Regions from separate parts of the Paenibacillus sp. sgz302191 genome, predicted to be linked through region 2. Evidence: riboswitches for the same ligand, from Rfam matches in the RefSeq annotation. Region 2 holds a riboswitch; each other region holds the start of a gene.
What was found. Region 2 has a riboswitch for cyclic di-GMP ahead of AC3G2T_RS14745 (fibronectin type III domain-containing protein). Riboswitches for the same ligand answer to the same signal wherever they lie in the genome.

Region 1: it holds a riboswitch for cyclic di-GMP, as region 2 does, so the genes downstream of both, AC3G2T_RS17725 (S-layer homology domain-containing protein) here and AC3G2T_RS14745 (fibronectin type III domain-containing protein) in region 2, are expected to answer to the same signal.
Region 3: it holds a riboswitch for cyclic di-GMP, as region 2 does, so the genes downstream of both, AC3G2T_RS14105 (anti-repressor SinI family protein) here and AC3G2T_RS14745 (fibronectin type III domain-containing protein) in region 2, are expected to answer to the same signal.

Annotation. Positions count from the first base shown of each region.
Region 1 is NZ_JBYLHY010000011.1:181,950-188,534, reverse strand. It holds gene AC3G2T_RS17730 (DUF5704 domain-containing protein) at 1-692, opposite strand, end outside; gene AC3G2T_RS17725 (S-layer homology domain-containing protein) at 1,650-2,951, opposite strand; cyclic di-GMP riboswitch class I at 3,009-3,118, opposite strand; gene AC3G2T_RS17720 (Imm3 family immunity protein) at 3,841-4,200, opposite strand; gene AC3G2T_RS17715 (deaminase domain-containing protein) at 4,215-5,039, opposite strand; gene AC3G2T_RS17710 (hypothetical protein) at 5,783-6,151, opposite strand; gene AC3G2T_RS17705 (RHS repeat-associated core domain-containing protein) at 6,166-6,585, opposite strand, start outside.
Region 2 is NZ_JBYLHY010000008.1:297,974-304,558, reverse strand. It holds gene AC3G2T_RS14745 (fibronectin type III domain-containing protein) at 1-1,853, opposite strand, end outside; cyclic di-GMP riboswitch class I at 1,904-1,998, opposite strand; gene AC3G2T_RS14740 (copper amine oxidase N-terminal domain-containing protein) at 2,307-3,929, shown strand; gene AC3G2T_RS14735 (hypothetical protein) at 4,085-4,390, shown strand; gene AC3G2T_RS14730 (CBS domain-containing protein) at 4,491-4,961, opposite strand; gene AC3G2T_RS14725 (NAD(P)/FAD-dependent oxidoreductase) at 5,109-6,332, opposite strand; gene AC3G2T_RS14720 (cold-shock protein) at 6,568-6,585, shown strand, end outside.
Region 3 is NZ_JBYLHY010000008.1:150,107-156,691, forward strand. It holds gene AC3G2T_RS14090 (DegT/DnrJ/EryC1/StrS family aminotransferase) at 1-555, shown strand, start outside; gene AC3G2T_RS14095 (helix-turn-helix domain-containing protein) at 595-930, shown strand; gene AC3G2T_RS14100 (helix-turn-helix domain-containing protein) at 1,187-1,522, shown strand; cyclic di-GMP riboswitch class II at 1,706-1,789, shown strand; gene AC3G2T_RS14105 (anti-repressor SinI family protein) at 1,843-2,058, shown strand; gene galE (UDP-glucose 4-epimerase GalE) at 2,216-3,229, shown strand; gene AC3G2T_RS14115 (hypothetical protein) at 3,441-4,505, shown strand; gene AC3G2T_RS14120 (glycoside hydrolase family 88/105 protein) at 5,477-6,585, opposite strand, start outside.

The sequences.
Region 1 (6,585 bases), on a different contig from region 2:
TGGGGATCCAACTGAACCGTTTCATCGGGATAGCCGCCGAGCGCATAATTCGTGATCGTGGATTTTTCTAATCCGTAGACCTCCAAATTGTCGATTTGCCAGTAGCTATATGGCCGTTTGACAGTCATGGTCTCGGTTACGGTTTCCTCCATAGGGACCGGTGGCGCCCCTTCCCCGCCGCCTTCCGTCCAAACGTATTTTTTGGTAACTTCAACCGCATACGACACCTCGCCGGTCATACTCGCAAATTGATTTTGAAATAAATACTCCAGCCCCAATACGTTCGCATAGAGGCTTTCCGAAGTCGGGATGCCTTTTAACACATCGAATCTTTCCGCATCCCGCATATCCGCGAGAAGCACACCGCTGGCCGCAGGGTCCATGACGGCATCCTGGTTGACGGTGCCTTTGACCGGGGGCTTGATCTGAGGGGTGCACCCGGGCTGAGACCCGCAGCTGCTGGATACCGTCACCGATGCGGTACCCGTTTGATCGATGCCTGCCGCTGTGTCGACATAGCGCGCTGTGATCGTAGCGCTGCCTGCCGAACTTGCCGTTACCAATCCGCTTGAGTTCACGGAAGCCACTGCCTGATTGGAGATCGACCATGTCGTGTTCGGGCTGCTTGAAACATTTTGAGTCGTCCCATCCGGCTTCGTTAAAGTGGCCGTCAATTGTTTGGTTGTGTTCATACCGGGACTCAAGCAGCCTGCAGGAACGTTTACCGATAAACCGGCTGCCGCTGGCCGATATTCGGCAACAATGGTCGTACCCCCGATATTCATCGTTATATTTCGGTTTGTTAAGTGAGCATCCCCGATCACTTGTGGAAACTTGATGTTGCTAGGATCCATCGTGGGGTAAATATATGACTTTGAAATCGGGACCGTTTGTCCATTGTGATCATAAGCAGGAGGAAGGTTATAAGTTACGCTTTCCAAATAACGGTATACATTTTCTGTTTTCACTGTATCAATGAGTGTTCTCGTAGTTCCGTCTGCTGAAACCAGATATCTTTCTACGGTTAAGGGTTCATAAGGCGTATACGATGCCGGTATATCATAATAATCATCAAGATCATCCGGGTGGGCCCATGGTTCTGCATGTTTTATTTCTTGAAGTGTATAAAAAGGTCCGCGCCTTGTGCTCCCGTCGGACGCATTGAACGATTCCATGATTGCGCTGAAATAGATGGGTTGCCCCGGCTGCAGGACAGAGTCAAAGCTGTCAAAAAAATCCCGATCAACCGTAGCCCCGTCAAATTTGAAAGTAGTTGTTACTGGATCGCCAGGGATTGGCGGGTCCGGATATTGAGTTACATTCGCTGCATTGTTATAGACAACAGTTTTATCTAGGTTCATTGGCTTGCAATCTCCATCTCTACATGCCGGAGCACTATGTATCATCCACCCGACAGTTCGATACCGAATGCCGGTAGTAGCGGCAGTTGAAGTAATGTCGATTTGAATGCCATGTAAACGTTCATCCATAGTAATTTGCACTGGATATGCGAGTGCTGGAAGTGGTAGGATTAACGCAAATATGAATACAATCAAAAGTACAAAAGATATACATTGGGGGAGTCTCTTCCTCATAAGTATCCCTACCTCCTTCCATATCAATCTATTCACGAATAACCATGAAGAGATTTACTCAATTCGATAGGTTTTGTATTTAAAAAGCGCAGCGTCTGATTTTATTTTCTCTTCGATTATTTTAACGCCAAAATTTTCTGCCGAAATCGCCACATCTGCATAGCCGACATACCAAACGTCTTTTTCAATGTTTTTCGGTCCCCATATATCGACAAACAGATTTTTGTTCTCATCAAAACTGGTTACTTTAAACCTGAATTGGCAGCGTACATAGTGTGAAACATCACCGAAGAAAACTATAGATGGTTCTGGCGTTACTGTGCCTTCAATTCGGATATGATTCTGCTTCACCCAATCAACATACCTTTGTGCATCACGATTTACGTTCTGTGGTTTATTAACGGTTTGTAAGAAAGCATCCACCCAGTTTTGATCTATCGTATTGTAATCCACATTCAGTATTTGATTACCAAACTGTGATACGAGTTTAACCCAAACGTCAACCGCATCTTTCGAGTAGTATCTGGAATCATGGATGATTTCTTTCGCTGTAAAACGAATTGAATCTGTCTGGAACGGATGTTTATACTCGTACATTTCATTAGGAATACCCTGTAGGATGTAAGGAAAATCACCGCTATTCGACGGCAGATTTGTCGTGCGAATCGCGCGCCCCCAGGGATCTTTGGGAGCGTTCATCGCTTGCTCCGCACTGGCAACCGCTTTTTCGTCGACAGCCAGCGAATGGCCTCCTTTAACAGTAAGAATACGCTCAATTGTCGTTATCGCCTCAGCCCGCGTTGTCGGTTGATCTTCCCCGAGCGTGCCGCTATCATCCATGCCAGTAATCAGACCGGCTTTGGCCGCCAGATACATCCACTTCGTATCATCAATGTTCTTGTCGGCGGTCGTAGCCCGAACGGCTGTGCGCGCCATTTCTTGACGCGTCATCGGCGTGTTCCAGTCCCCACTCATAAAATCGCTCGGTCGATATATCCCCGCGTTCGTCGCAGCGTTAACGTAGGGCAAATACCAACTATTACCGGTGGTTACACCTGAGGTTGGAATCTGAAGCGCGGTATTTACCATTTTGATAAATTCAGCGCGCGTCACTTTTGCATTCGGTTTGAAAGTGTGATCCTGGTATCCGTCGACATATCCTTTTTGCACCGCGCCGGCGATGGTCGTCTCCGCCCAATGCCCTTTCGTATCGCTAAAGCTGCCTGTGAAAGCTGTGCCGGCGGCATTCGTTGTTTTCGTCGTTGGTGAAACGGCGGTTGAATCAGCTTGGACATCAGGAATTGAAGTCCCAAGTAGTGCAATAACCGCTAGCGATGTAATCAAGTGAACTCTCATTTTTATACCTCCATAGTAAAAAAATTACTTTCTTCAAAACAAAAAAAACCAACTGCTTTTGGTGGCCCGGCTACCGTTTCTTTGAGCAATGTCTTACGACACTCCCCATAGAAGTAGGCCCGCAGCTTTGCGTCCCTGTCTTTCGAACAGGTTTGCCTTTTCAATTTCACTTGGTTATTAGGTATTTAAAACTATAAAAATAGTACATTAGATTTAATCCAAATTCCATATTAACCCATAATCCAACATAATTCCACAATATTATTTATAGTTCACACCAAAGGTTACCTATTCAATTACCACCTTGAGCAAGCAAAAGGAAGAAAAGACTATCAACATCGGCTGCTCGATTGTGGCACTGCTCACATACTGGATTATGTTCAATAACTTCGTACTCTTGGCCTTGATATAACGCCCAAATACCTCTATAAACTTCCTCAATTCTTCTGTTCAACCTCAAAATCACTAATTTTATTAAGAAAGTTCTCCGCGGTATCCTCGTTTACGACTGCAATATTAAATCTGTCTGAAAAGTCATCAGGATTATAAATTTCAAATCCTTTCTCAAGATAAGAAGCAATTAGTTTTCGCAAGTCTAAAAACCATATCTCCTTGTCTGCAACAAACCATACGATGTTTTGTATTTTACTAGAACTATTATAGTTTCAGCATACTTGGGTTTGTTATGCACTCGTACCTCCTCCTCAATATTCAAGTTATACCTTTACTTGGTCCGCTACATATTTTAATTCTCGGTTCTAAAAATGGTTATTTTTGTTGCTTTCTATGAATCAACTCATGAAAAAAAGAAGACCACAATACAGGTGGCTAGCTCGCATTGTGGCACTGTTCGTTGCTTGGTAATTTACACAAAATTACTGATAGATCATTACAAATCTAGATTTTCATCCTCTATGACCAACCTAACATTTTCCAAGTACTGTTCCCTGATATTAAGTTCAGAAGAATCAATGTTTTCTTTTTTCCAGATGCTTATCAATCTCTTATCCTTAATAATTTCTAATGCATTTTTAACAATATGTTCTCTAATGCAATTATTACGCACGCAAATTTCTGCCAATATTACAGTGAACAACCAATTTGTTTCCTCATAGTCGTCTGTTTGGTTTTCATACTCTACGACCAATCTTGAAATTGCTTGACCTGGGGATAATCCATCAGAAATAAAACTCGTGTAATCTTTCGGGACATACTCCATCAATTCATCATATGTTAATTCTTCTACCATATTCTACCTTCCACCTATCTCTTTAATTCTCTTATATAATACACATAAATCTCTATATCTGGGAACATCTCTTTGAATTTTAAAATAATTGGACTACAGCTAGCACACGGCTCTCTATCAGTATAAAGGTCAATTCTCCCTTTTCTCTCCCTTGGTTCAAGCTTTTTCAGCTCGTCAGTAATATCCTCCAAAATTTTAAATTCTGTATCCCATTTTCTTGTATAAGCACCTTCTCCATCAATGACATCTAAATCGTTAACATCTCGTGGTGTAAAATTCCAGTCCTTCTCATCTTTAAGAGTCGAGAAACCTTGTGCATCACCTGCATCACTTACAGCGTTTACACGACTAGAAGATTTATACTCAGATCTTAATCCTTTTATCTCTACTTTTGCCAAACCAAAATTACCTTGTTTCCTAATTTCCTTCGGCAGTTCTTTTCTGAGCTCTTTACTTCTCCTAGCTAGTTCTCCACCGATACTTTGCGAATCGATTGTTACCTTCTCAGCAGTAATAACTTCACTTTTCAAAGAAGATTTACCCGTCCTCTCACCCTCCGGCAGCTTCTCGTTCGGTCTCTCATTGGGCTTCTCAGGTGGTTTGATCGTTTGCGGAGGAGTTCCCTGATCCACTTCACCGACTCCCCTGGCCGTATTCCCTAAAGCGGGCTTCCCCTTCGAAATAAGCGCTGATGTCCCTCCTGCGATCATGGAAGCCAGCCCGAAGCTCGCCATCCAGTGCTCTTTGGAGAGCGCTTCTTTCGGATCCAGCGCCTCCTTGACCGTTTCAACGCCCCCCATGCTCAGCCAATTGGCAAAATCGTAGGGAGAGTCCATCATTTTGTTTGCCCTGCTTTGTAGACCATCGTTGATGCCTTTTGGAATGCCCATGGTTACATAATTCAAAAAATCAGCAGGGGAATCCAGAGAATGGGCGGCGCGTTCTTCGAATCCTTTTATAATGTCCTTCCCGATTTCCTGGAAGCTATCCGTATGTCTATCGCATTTTTCCTTCTTGTCTTAAGTTTTCGTATAGTGCTTTATTTGCTAACATTCTGTTATACAGTTCCTTAACGCATCATCCTTATTTTCAAATTCCTTAATATTCATTCTCTTCCTCTCTCGCTATAATAAACAATCCATTTATCTCTTCTTTTAGCTACGCAGTTTTTCGATTTTTTTCAATTTTTTCCAAAAAACATATCATTCATATGGCATAGTTTCATCTTCCAATAACAACTCTTGCAATTCTTCTCTTGTCATTTCAATAACACTCCCTTTAATCAAATATTTCCCTGATATATCCTTCTTTTAAATAATATGCTTATTCCTAACCTATGATTCAAGTTGGAATAAACCTTTGAAAGTTTATCAATCATGTTTGTCAAACTTTCTAAGAGTTTGCTTTGTTGGCTGTATTATGCGACCTTGCAATCACGATATAAACCCGTGTATTTTAATTACATTGTTTGAGCTGAGTTTATACGGGGCCATACCGACTGGATAACCCCAGCCCAAAAAAGAAACCTTGAAAGGCACGAAGCCAGTCAAGGTAAGTTATAATACACTATCCGTTTCGGTATTTATTTCACCAAGAAAATCTGGCCATCATGGTTGCAAACAATAATTTTTGAATAATCCTTAGATGCAGTTATCACGTCCAGCCCTTCCTCCCTATCAGGATTGATTCTATCTTTAAGAAATGCAATTACGTTTGTCTTACTCGTTAAAAACAACTTATCCTGATAGTCATGAATTGGGTGCTTGTAAAATAGATAGTACTCTTCTCCAGTAGAAAGTGCATCAGTATCATAAACTTGATTATCTACCCGCACCCAGTTTTTAATATTTTCCCCTGGTTCTATATTTTCGGGGTTGATTTGTTGCAATAACTCTTTCATTATTTGTTTTGCTTCATTTTGATTCACTCGACTTCCAGGGAAAACTTCCATTTTTATTATCCCTCCTAATTAGGTTCGCTATAAAAAATATGACCTTTACCAGAGTTACTAGAATGCCAATCCTTCCACTTTATGTGTGGGAGGTCATTATGGGGGGCATTTTGGGTGTGCTTTTCGTTTGGATGTCTTTCATAACCCTTATCATATTTTTTAGTAGAATATTGTTTATATCTATTCATGTTACCTCTGCCTTCTTGCAATAATACTTTTGCTTCAGACGCAGATTCAACCCTAAAGTTTGAAGATCCACCCTCATTTAATTTTTTAACTGCATTGCCCCACTCTTTACTTCCTCTAGTTATAACGGGCATTTCAGTTGCCTTAACATCTTTACCCATCCCCTCAATTTTTCTGGCAATAGACTGCTGAGCCCGATAGGCAAGACGGGCATCTGCAACAGCTTCGCCACCCAAGGGAATAGCTGC
Region 2 (6,585 bases):
ACGCGTTCTTTCTGTTGGGAATTGCTTGACCAGTACAATGCCGCCCGGGGATTGCGGTTTGCACTTAAATATTCCACCTTGATATTCTCTCTCTGGCCCGCTGCCAAATAGACAGAACCTGTTACAGTGCCTTGGAAACTTGCATCTTCTTTATTTATTAAAAGATTATTATTTACCCATAGCTTGATCGGTCCGCTCGTTTGCAATTCAAACTGATACATTTCGCTGAACAGAGCCTCAATTTGTCCAGACCATCTGACAGAGATGTCCTGATCATTGAAGCCTGCAACAGGAAACTCAGGACTGTTTTGCAAATCAATAACCGGATCCACCCTGGTTACGGTATTTCCCTTGAAATTCCCTTCACTAAAATACTCCGCCTTTAATCCATGCAACGCGTATTTCAAACTTGTCGATCCGTTTCCTCCGACCCCTGTATCGATGAACGGCCGTTGATTGGCCGTCATGTTGCCGCCGATGGCAAACAAACCGCCTGTTTGAATATGCAGTTGATTGTTCACATGCACATCGTCGCGAACGAACAAGTCACTGTTATTTACTTTGATGTTGGCAGTACTATTGTTGGAAACGATCCCGCCAACCATCATCTCTTGCTCTACGTTCATATCCGCTTGCGTGTTGATATGCAATTGATCTTGGATCAAGACGCGCTTTGCCCGGACGTTCAACTGTCCGCTGTTAAAAGTAAGGCTGTCAGCAGATAACAAACCATCCACGCTAATCGAGGAATTGTTGTTAAGATGCCAGTTCCCCTTCACCCAAAGGCTTCCATCGGCAGGCTCCGTTCCATTCGAAGACGAATGCACTTGCAAGTTTAGCTCCGAATTGGCATTCATGCTGCCCTTAACAATCAACAAGCCGTATACATCAATGCTTAATTTGGCATTTGTATTGATTCCATCCGCAATGATTACAGCCGGTTTGGAGGGGCTTCCGAAAACTACCGAAGAATTCAGATTCAAATGCCCCACCTTGATAAATGACGGGGACTGCGTACTATTGTCGATTGCGCGCTGCAGTGCAATCGGATCGCAATTCGCGCATGCAACAGCTTTCTGTTCAAATTCCGACAGCAATTGGTTCACTCGCTGCACTTCTACATCCATATACCTTCCTATTTCCTCCTGCAGACCATCCACTTGCAGATAAGATGGAGCATTATGCTCGTTATTCATCTTGCCCGAAAGCAGTACTTTGTCCCCATGCACTTTTCTCGGTTCGGGCGGCGGCCCTATAACAGGCGTGCTGGCAGCAGAGAGGGCGAGCAAAGTGTTGGGAGAGCCAACTTTGGTTAGCTCTATGAACTGTAAAGCCGTCTCCGCTTCCTCCGCATCGCCGGAACTGACCGTTAATCTGCCGTCCGCAACTTCAACCGATTGTGCTGCAATGACATGCTGCCCTCCCTCAATAGGGATACGATCAAAAAAGCTTACTCCTTCAACAACTACAGTATTGTTGCTTGAATAAACGGAATCGCCGACGCTTACCTTAACTTCATAGATACCGTTGTTTACTTCGAATTCCCAGACTCCGCCTTTATGAACGCGAATTGCGGTATCATTCGGAGTGGTTTGATAAGTACTGCCGCTTACCGTAGAATCCGTGTGAGAACTATTCCACCCATAATTGAATCCATTTTGCGTGCTGAACGGCATTCCCGAGTCTGGCAAAAATCCTTCAGGTACAGGTGAAGTTGCAGGCTGGAAATTAACCTTTACATTCCACGCTCCCGTATCGGCATATGTATACGACGATTCTGCAAAAGGAATGAACAACTGCAGCAGCAGGCATAGACAGAGCCCCCTGACAACAGCTTGAAACCCAAATTTCATATTTGTATCCTCCATTTCCCTTTCAATTTACACAAAAAAGACCAATTGCAATAGGCGGCCCGGCTGCCGTACCGTTTCGGTCTGAAACGGTTTAGGCCCGTGGCTTTGCGTCCCTGTCTTTCGATCAGGTTTGCCTTTTTCAATTTCAATTGGTCTTCGCTTATGTGCGGCACTCAAAACTCGTTTGATGCTATCATAGGTAAAAAGATTTGTTCATACCTACCTTTATACTATAAACAAATATGCCTGTATACCTAGTTACAACATAATATACGACTAGGTTTAAGATATTCCCTCTTTTTTTGGAATGTTTTGTCGATTATTTGCAATAAATACTTTGAATAATCAATTTCATAAAATCTCCTTAACTCGGCGAGTCCTTCGGCGTTTTTTCGCGTATAATTTATCAGACATTCTGCCTCATATCTATTAAATCAAAGGAGAAGATTTTATATGCAAAAAAAGCATTGGCAATGGTGGATTTCCGCTGCGCTTGTTGTGCTGTTGATCGCCTTGACGGGCTGTCAGGCCGTGCAGGGTCTTGATCTCGGGCAGGCTATGCAAAATACCGGAACCGTTAAGTCCTCGGTATCCAAAGGATCGATTGCGCTGGAGCTGATTACAGGCAGCAGCGATCAGATTGATCCCAAGGAAAAGGCGCTGATCCAAACGTTCAAAAATACGAAGCTGACGATCAACAGCGCTAAAATGCAGGACGCTCAGCACGCATCGATCGATGGGGAATGGAATTACGCCAAAGGGACGATTCCTTTTCAGCTCGTCATCGACGGTACTAAGATGATCGTACATATTGACGGCGCCAAGAAGCCTATCGTCTTTGACCAGGCGGCATTGGCGGCTGACGGAAGGGTGGCGCCGTTATCTCAAGAAATCAGGCAAAAACTGACGAATAGCGCAGAGCAGCTGCGGCCGGCCCTTTATAAGTTTTTCTTCAACAATGCGCCGAACCCGAATACAATCTCCGTAACCGACGCTACGGAGCAAGTGAACAATGAAACGCTAAACATGCAAAAAGTGCATGTGGAGTTAAAAGGCAGCGAGCTCGCCGGTCTTTTGAAACTGTTCCTGACGAACGTCCTCGCCGATGAGCAAGGCTTGAAAGAGCTGCTTGGCCAACTGTACGATGCGGTCGTACCGATTGTGAAGGAGCAAATGAGAATTTCTCAGGAACAATTGAAGGAAGAGTACCCCGATCTGGAGGAACAATCGACTACGTCGGATTTGATGATGGCCTATCTTAACAATAAAAACCTGGCGGTCGAATTCGCTTATACAACGATTCATGAGTACTTGAAAAAAGCTGTAGACGAATTCGATAAAACGATGAAAGACACTGCTGCTTCCGATTCACCGGCCAACGAGGAAGTGTCGGCGATCCTCAGCGATAAATTGACGTTCAAAGCCGATTATTACGTCGATCGGAACAAGCAGATCCGCAAGGTGCAGGCTGAGCTCAATATTCCGGCTCCCAATAAGGATGGCGCAGTGACCGGGATAAAATGGACCTACGCCTTCGAAAACTGGAGTTTGAACCAGTCCGTGACTGCGGATGCGATCGATACTTCCGGCGGGGCGTTGAATGTGGATTCCGATACGTTCAGAGGCTATGCGATTTTGAACAATTTTGACAAGAGTTCTTCGTTTTACAAGCTGCTGAAGGAAGATTTGCAAGTTACCAAAAAAGAGCTTCATTTCATTGTCCAAAGCCAAGAAGCCGCGGACGAGGATCCATACGGCTCCTACAGCCCGTATATGAACGACGATGAAGTCGTCATGGTTCCGGTGAGATTCCTTTCCGAGCAGCTTGGGGCTGACGTCAAATGGAATGCCGAATGGAAGCAGGTTACGATTAAAGACGGAGTAACCGGCACAAGCATCGTAATGTCCGTCGACAGCAAGTCCGCAACAGTGGGCGGAACGAACGTGGAACTGGACAGCGCTCCGGTTATGCGAAACGGGACAACGTTTGTTCCTATCCGTTTTATCGCCGAAAAGCTCGGCACAACCATCAAATACGATCCTGAAACCCGTCTCATCACCATTAAGCGGGATTAGAGGATCAAGGAAGCAGGATAATGGCCAAGGCGAGCGATCGCTTTGGTCATTTTTTTATATGAATAGGCGGCAGCCTATACCTTTCGGGAGCGCATGAATAGGCTAATAACGTAATAGGCGAATAACACGAGTGCAGAAAGGGGCAAGAACGCATCATGTATATGGAACCCCAGGTTATTTATCAGGCTGATTTTTCGGAGGAGCAGGAGCCGCCGCAAAACAGAGACAGACTCCGCGATACCTTGATTCCCCACATCGGGCGCACGGTTCATGTTCAAACCTTGGACGGATTCACGTATGAAGGCATTCTGGTCTATGTGGATGAACAACATGTGCATCTCCAGGTTTCGATGTATGAGCATCCCTATCATGGCATGTATCGCGGCTTCTACAATCCGGCTGCTTCCACGATCCTGACGCTGGTGCTGTACGAACTGCTCGTGATTGCCCTGCTGGCTTAAGCGGATGCCGAGCCGCCCTCCCCGAACAGGCAAAAACCCGCGCGAAACCGCCCGAGTCCAAACCTCGCAGCGTTCGTGCGGGTATGTTTTGTTATCGCAGCTAGCCGGGCAGCCTGGATAAGTACTGCCGGCTGAAAAAGCGGACCATATCCCCGCGGCTGATAATGCCGGCCAGATAGCCGCCGTTTTTTTCTACGACGACTTTTTGGAGATGCTTTCGGCCGAGCAGGGTCGCAACGTCGTTCAGCGGCGTGTCCACATTGACCGTGATAACCTTGGCTCTGGCGTAATCCATCACATTGGCATCGGCAATGTCGCGGCACTTCTCCTCCATCGTCTGCGTATCCATCCAGGTGGAGGTAAAAAAAGGTGATACGACGACGACATTGCTGTGCGAGCTGACTGCGCGCATAATATCTCCATCGCTAATGTACCCTTTGATCTGATTGCAGTGATTCACGATAGGCATCCCGCCGATTCCACGGCTGACGAACTTCTCCAAAACACATTTGATTGTATCCGCTTCCAAAACTTTCACTACTTGGTCAACCATGATGTCCGATGCTTTCATTATCGCTCGACCTCCTTGCTTGAAACTGTTTATGGAAGCTATCGGGAGAACCGGTTCAAAACGCTGCCGGCTCTCCGGCTTGCACGATAATTAAATTGTAAGACAATTAGCAAAGTTCAGTCAATGGTTGCCTCTGCGTGCGGAAACCTATTTTCGCAAGCTTTCCGCTTGCTGCCGCTTAAGCGATTTGCCGCCCATGAGACTTGCCGAATCCCAGGTCAGCTTCCGGACGTTCAGACCCAGCTTACCGGTAAGCAGCATATCGATCCCCCATTTTTGCGCCCACACGATGCCCTTTTCCGGACCAAGCCCGATGCAAAATAAATTCATAAAGGATGCATGCTCGGGACCGGTCTTGCCCGAATATTCCGCTTTTATGATTTTGGCGAGGCGCTGCGCTTGAGGAATGGCCTCTTTGCAGGTCATACCGTCGGCTTTGCCGGTGACCGAGTCGACGATGTGCGCACAATCTCCGATCGCATACATGTCGGGGCAGCCGCGCACATGATACCTGCCGTCGACGCTAATCTTCCCGTTCGCTTCCGTCGGCAGTCCGAGTCCGGCAATCAGCGGATTCGGCCGAAGGCCCAGCGTCCAGACGCATAGTCCCGCTTGTACAGCGGCTCCGTTGTCCAGCGTCAGACGATGCTGCTGATCATGGTACACAGCCGCCCTTGTGCCATGCATAACCCGAACGCCCAGTGCGTTCAGTTCTTTTTCGATTCTCCGGCCTACTTTGGCAGGCGCGGCTTCCATCAATCGCGGCTGTGAATTCACCAGGACGACGGACGCCAGCGCCGGGTCCAGTCCCGCCTTAGCCGCTTTCTGCCGCAGGGCGTGCGCAAATTCGGCAGCCGTCTCAATGCCGGTAATGCCCGCGCCGACAACCGCGGCGGACAGAAGCGTTCGTCTCGGCGCTTCGTCGTCTACGTGCAAAAGAGCCTGCTGCACATTGTGATCCATGCGGCCCCGAATCTGCGCGCCGCTTTCCAGGCCTGACAAGGATATGCCGCCCTTACCGGGAGGAACCGGCACAGCCGTGCTGCCCAGACACAGGATCAACCGGTCGTACGCCATTGCACCTTCCCGCCCGTCCGGGTACTTCAAGGCGAGGCGATTCGCGCCCGGATCAACCGACACAAGCTCCGCCTGCACGATCTCCACCGCAGTATGAAAAAAGCGGGAAAGCGGAATCTTGAGATCGGCCTCACCCACCGCGCCGCGAAACAGCAGCACTTTTCTGAGATGATAGCTTTCTTTATCGATTAAAATGACCCGGTACTCACGCTGTCCTTCGAACTGCTTCAGCAAAGCGTTCGCCAGATTAATTCCGGCGTACCCGCCGCCTATGATTACGATTTTTTGTTCCATATGCCTCTCCCCCTCAAGCTTGATAAACATGAGACGGATTTGCTCCTTTCTTTGTGACACGCCGGCTCTGCGAATTAATTTTTGGAAAAAGAGGAATAAGCTCTCATGAAAATGGATATATTAACAAAGCTGTGCATTTCACTTACTAATGAGATACCTTCATCAGGTTTTTCGAAATTACTTTTTGTAACGTGTGAATGCATCACACAAATTAGGGTTGGAGGTTTTTGTACACATGGAAACAGGTACAGTT
Region 3 (6,585 bases), 150 kb from region 2:
TCCAATGATCTGGATGATTTGCAAAAAGCGCGTTTCTTGGCCACTCAAGCCAGGGATGCGGCCGCGCATTACCAGCATTCGGAGCTTGGCTTTAATTATCGCATGAGCAACGTATTGGCAGGGATTGGGCGCGCGCAATTGGGCGTACTGGATGAGCGGGTGAGTGCTCGAAGAGCCATTTTCGAAAAGTACCGGCAGGGCCTATCCGGCATCCCGGGCATACAATTTATGCCTGAATTGGAGAACACAAGGTCGAACCGATGGCTTACCGTGATCACCCTGGATGAGGAACAACATGGCGTAAGCGTCAAATCCATACTCGAAGCAATGACAGCAGAAAACATCGAAGCCCGTCCGGTTTGGAAACCGCTTCATCTGCAGCCTCTTTTTGGGGGAGCGGCATATTACCGGCATGCGGAGAACGAAAGTGTTTCCGAGAAATTGTTTAACACCGGCTTATGCTTGCCATCAGGGTCCGGGATGATGGAAGAGGAGCAGACGAGAGTTATCGATTGTATGAAAAGCACATTACGGCACAAAGCGGCTGTCAGATAGCATGGAATATATTACATCGTTAAAAAAAGGAAGATCTTGATGATAGGAACTCGAGTACAGCAGCTTCGCAAGGAAAAGGGATTGTCTCTGTCCGAGCTGGCAGAGCGGGCCGGCGTGGCCAAATCATATATAAGCAATTTGGAACGTGATGTTCAAAAGAACCCGTCGATACAATTTCTCGAGAAAATCGCCTCCGTTCTGAAGGTGCCTGTAGACAGGTTTCTTGATCAAGAAGCTCCGGAAACGAATGTCGCAGAACTGGATCAGGAATGGTATCAGCTTATTAAAGAAGCTATGTCATCCGGTATTAACAAGCACCAGTTTAAAGAATTCCTTGAGTTTAACAAATGGCGCTTGACGAACCCCGGCGAGTGAACGGCGGCGCTGAGAGTCCGGCGGGCGAAGTTTGTTTTGTGCAACCCGCCGGACACCGGGGGTAGGCCTTCGAAATGCATCTCCTTAAATGGCAAATAGAAGTTTAACCGCTTTTATTTCTCCATTTTTGTGCAGATGCATTTTTTCTTTTCTGAAAATTGTATGCGGTTGGAAAATATAGCGATAGTCTGGGCAGGGGTACTTTGCTATAATATGCGTAAACATGGTGAATAAAGCAAAAAGGAAGATGATAAGTGTGATTGGTAAAAGGATTCAAAGATTACGGCTAGAAAAAAAACTCAGCTTATCTGAGCTTGCTGCCAAGGCTGAAGTCGCCAAATCTTATTTAAGCAATATGGAAAGAGATATTCAGAAAAATCCGTCCATTCAATTTTTGGAAAAAATTGCGGTTGCGCTTGACGTGCCGCTCGACTTGATCCTGCACGGAGAACAGCCGAAAGTGCTAGAAGAACTGGACAGCCAGTGGCAGGATTTAGTCAAAGAGGCGATGGATTCGGGAGTAACGAAGGAGCAGTTTCGCGAATTTTTGGAATTCAGCAAATGGAAGAAAAACCAGGAAAACAACAAGTAAGCATCCTACTAATTACTTATCTATTGCGGATACATTAGTATCATTTTCCTAAAAAATAATGACCTAGCAGTTTTTTTTCAAATTTTTTGGTGGAATTTAGGAGAAGGTCGTTGTATAATAGGCTTAGGTTGATGAGAAATGTTTCAGTCTTAGGCCTTGAGATCTATTCCGCAATTGGATAATTAATTATGGGAATACTTTGATACATGCGCCGTATGTGGGCACCTGGAGCATGTGGAGTTAGTGGTGCAACCGACCCAATCTATTAAACCGTTAATAGATGGTTTTTTGCAAACAAACTTCACATTGGAGGTAATAGTATGTCCAAAGTATTTGTGCAATTGGGTATGGAACGCAATCCCTTGGATTCAGACTGGGTAGAAATGATTCGCGAGGCTCGCAGCTTGGGGTTAACAATTGGTGAAGTGCAAGCTTATTTAGGGTCATTCGCACAGTTGGACAGAGGGTTAACCAAATATACGAACATCAACGCCGGGGCTGCCAATAATGACCTGTCCGGCAAAGTCGTTGTGTAATCATGCATTTGTTACCGGAGCGCACTGATCCTTTTCCTTGAGAAGGGTGGGGCGTTTTTTTGGTATTTGCTAAAATGGCATAAATCCATTAAGTTGGAAAAAGGCTGCATGCAGATGCGCCGGCGCAATGAAATCGTAAATTGGAGGAACGGAAATCATGTCCATTCTAGTAACTGGCGGAGCAGGTTATATTGGCAGCCATACCTGTGTTGAACTGCTTGACAAGGGTTATGAGATCGTCGTTGTCGACAATCTGATGAATAGCAAGCCGGAGGCGCTTGAGCGGGTCCGTGAGCTGACGGGGAAGGATTTTGCGTTTTATCAATTGGATTTGCTCGACTATGCGGGGCTGGAACAGGTGTTTCGCGAGCATTCGATCGAAGCGGTGATCCATTTTGCGGGGTTAAAGGCAGTGGGGGAATCGGTCTCTTTTCCTTTATCTTACTACCACAACAATATTACCGGCACATTAATTCTGTGCAATGTCATGCAAAAATACGATGTCCGCAAATTGGTGTTCAGCTCCTCGGCAACTGTCTACGGGGTGCCTGAGCAGGTGCCGATTCACGAACATTTTCCGCTCGGCGCGACGAATCCATACGGTCAAACGAAGCTTATGATCGAGCGGATTTTGCAGGACTTGTACATCTCGGATCACAGCTGGAGCATATCGCTGCTGCGGTATTTTAATCCGGTCGGAGCGCACCCCAGCGGACGAATCGGGGAAGATCCGAACGGCGTGCCGAACAATCTGATGCCGTATGTGAGCCAAGTGGCTATCGGCAAACTGGAAAAGCTGCGGGTATACGGGAACGATTATCCGACCGTAGACGGAACCGGAGTCAGGGATTATATTCACGTCAGCGATCTGGCCAAAGGGCATTTAAAAGCATTGGAACAACTGCTGTCCAGGAGCGGGATCGAGGCGTATAATCTCGGTACCGGCCGGGGTTATAGCGTGCTTGAAATGGTCGAAGCCTTTCAAAAAGCTTCCGGAAAAGTAATATCGTACAGCATCGAGGAGCGCAGGCCGGGGGATGTGGCTACGTGCTATGCGGACACAACGAAAGCGCGCGAGCAATTAGGCTGGCTTGCCGAGAAAGGCGTTGAAGACATGTGCACGGACGCCTGGCGCTGGCAATTCAACAACCCTAACGGATATGAAAAATAAACAGGCTGGTGTTGTTCCCTGACAGCAGCCGGACTTTGCCAAACTGCAGACAACTGCAGTTTTTTTGCGTTTCATGCGACGGAAGCCGGACTCAGGAAACCCTCAGGCAACGCTCATGGTTTATTAAGTCGGCGCTCAGGGGGGATTCAGGAAAGGGGCCTATACTTGGTCTTGTAAACAACAAAAACATTCGAAAAGGTGGAATAACAATATGAAAACTATTAGCAAAAAAATTCTCGCAGGTACGATTGCAGCATCTTTTGTTCTTGGAACAGGTTTTGTCGGAGCGCTACATAATCAGGCGTATGCCGATACAGTGAGCGGCTCGACCGTTCAAAAATCGGACGGCTTCAAAGACCGCGGCGGCCGCCAAGGAGGTTTCTACGGAGGCAGCATCGTCAAGGAAGCGGCAGCTGTGCTGGGCGTAGACGAGAGCACGCTTCAGGCGTCGCTGAAAGAAGGCAAGACGCTGCTTGAAGTCGCGCAAGCGGCCGGCTTGACGGAGGACGATTTCCTGGCGAAGCTGGTTGCCGCCGAAACGACGGCGATCAACGAGAAGGTGACGGCCGGCAAGCTGACGCAAGAGCAGGCCGACAAGCTGATAACGGATCTTTCGACTCGTTTGAAGCAGCAAATTGAAAACAAAGGCTTCGGCAACAAAGGCGAAGGATTCCGCGGCGGTGAGCAGGGCGGACGCGGCGGCTTCCAAGGCGGCAAGCTCGACGAAACGGCGGCAACCGTGCTGGGCGTAGACGTGAGCACGATCCAGGCATCGCTGAAAGAAGGCAAGACGCTGCTGGAAATCGCGCAAGCGGCCGGCTTGACGGAGAATGATTTCCTGGCCAAGCTGACTGACGCTCAGAAAACGGCAATCGCTGCCCAAGTTACGGCAGGCACGATCACGCAAGCGGAAGCGGACAAAATCACCGCGGATCTTGCGACCCGCCTGAAACAGCATATCGAGAACGCAAGACCTGAAGGCGGACAAGAAAACGGAGGCGAGGGTCATCGTGGCGGCGGCTTCGGCGGCGGTTTCCTGGGGAACTCTGAGGCGCTGACGACGATTCTGGGCATCACGCAGGATGAGCTGAAAACCGAGCTGGATTCCGGCAAGACGATCGCTGAAATTGCAGCGGCCAAAGGAATTAGCGAAGACGACCTGATCAGCAAACTCAAAGACAGCTTGACCGATACGCTGAAAAAATTCGTTGAAGACAAGCACCAAAAACCGGAAGCGCCTGCCGCAGACGCAACGGACAGCACTTCCACGAACTAACATAGCGGAAAAAGGGGCTGCCCCTTTGCCTCGAAATTTCACCTGAAGAAAGGACCTCATTCTCCACTTGATAGTGGAATTTGAGGTCCTTTTGCTCGATTTTTGGGCCGTTCCCATACTATGCGCACGCTTTTGGGGCAGCCTCTTTTTTCGCCGCGCGCAGTTTCCAGTGCGCGGTGTTACGCTGCATGACGGCGGTGGGTCGGCTGCATGTTGAGTTCGGGGAATGGAGGCACGGCCTCCTACTTCCCTCTCGTGCCCCCCCTGCTTGCCTGCCTCTCGCTTGCAAAGCCTGCAGATTTGCAGGAACAGTTCCGAGGCAAATACATCAAGGAGCATAAAGGTGTATTTTTCAGGCTGCTCAGAAATCTGCACGCCAGAGCCAGTCGCAAACTCGCCTGGCTGCACCAAGAAAACCTGCAAAAATACATGAATTTGCGCCCTTGATCGCTAGCTGCGAAGAATTCCTGCAATTGTGCAGGCTTTTCACCGAAAACATGGGCTCAGATTCACTTTCAGCAAAAATTCCTGCACTTTTGCAGGTTTTTCGCCCCAATTAGCCGATTTCACGGAAAAAACCTGCACTTTCGCAGGTTTTCTCCCTACCCAAGCTGCCTCATCCCCCTTATTGAGCACCGTTGCGACCCGTACAGGAGAGGTGGGGGTTGGGGAAGAACAGCTGCGCCCAACAATCAGATTTTGCAGGTTTTCAATGCGCCAAAGGGATGCGCCTCTCCAATGTATGTTTTCTCAGCAGCCAGATTTTTGAAGTTTTTTTACGTGCGGCTGGCGAAGCATCGTTTTGGCAACGCATTCTTCCGGGGCCTCCTTCTAACGATGCAATCCGCTTGACAGAAGTATACCGCCCCGGTCCCGGATTGGCGCTGACTCAGGCAGCTTCAGCGCCCCTGGCAGCTCAGGTGGCTTTGGGTGCTGGCCCCGCCTCCGGCGGCCTTTGCGTCTCCGGCAGCTCAGGTGGCTTTGACGCTGGTGTCGGCGAGAAACCGTTGCAGCTTCAGCACTTCAATGCCGGCCAGCAAGACGATGCCTATGCCGTGCGTATCGTTGAGCAGCCAAGGCAGATCGTCCTTGTAGTAGCCGACGCTGTACGAGTAGCCCGATCCGCGGCACACCCCGTACACGTTTCCGTACTTATCGATCGAGATGCGGGCCAGCCCGTTCCAGCCTTTTTGAATGGCCGGCATGTATCGGTCCGCATCGTCAATCCAGCCGTGGCGTATCCCGCGCGCGTAGGCGTAGAGGAACATCGAGGTGCAGGATGTTTCCTCATACGACTCCGGCTCGGTGAGCACCTGATGCCACAGGCCGCTGTGGCCTTGCAGACGCAAAAAGCCTTCGCACAATTCATTGAAAAATTGAAGGAGCTCTTTGCGGCGGCTATGCTGCTCCGGCAGCACCTCCAGCAGTTCGGACAGCGAGAACAGCACCCAGCCGTTGCCGCGCCCCCAGGCGATTCTCGTCGGTTTGTCTATACCGAAATCGTAAACATGGGACATGATCTGCCGCTCGGGCATGAATAACCGCTTTTTGAACTGCACGAACTGATTGGCCGCATCATCCAAAAAGCCGATCTCGCCCGTCCGCTGATAACAGCGGCACAGGTAAGGCACGCTCATGTACAGATCGTCACACCACAGCGTCGCGTTCGGAAAGTCGACATGACGCGGTTTGCGGTACAAGGCGCCGTCGGGCAGGCGCTCCTGCTTGCTGCCGATATAATCCGCTATCACGTCGGCGATCGCCTCCGCGCCTTGCAGCTCGCGCTCCTGCAGCGCCAGCAGCATCGTGGCTCCGAAGGAGCCGCAGTCGTCAAGGCTGTCGAGCGTCGCCAATGTGTTCAATACGCCTGAGGCGCCGTATTGTTCCTTGTCCCATTTGGCATACCCGTACAGGCGGGTGCACGTTTCAATGTGCTGATAAACGTACTGCCGCAGGTCGTCGCGGTCCAGCAGCTTCCCCGTCTGCAGCATGCCGTAGAGGGTCACGCCCAGCGGGTAATTCCATTTGCCGAACAGCGCGTTTTCGGCGAATGGCCGCACCCGTGTATTCGGCTGGTCGA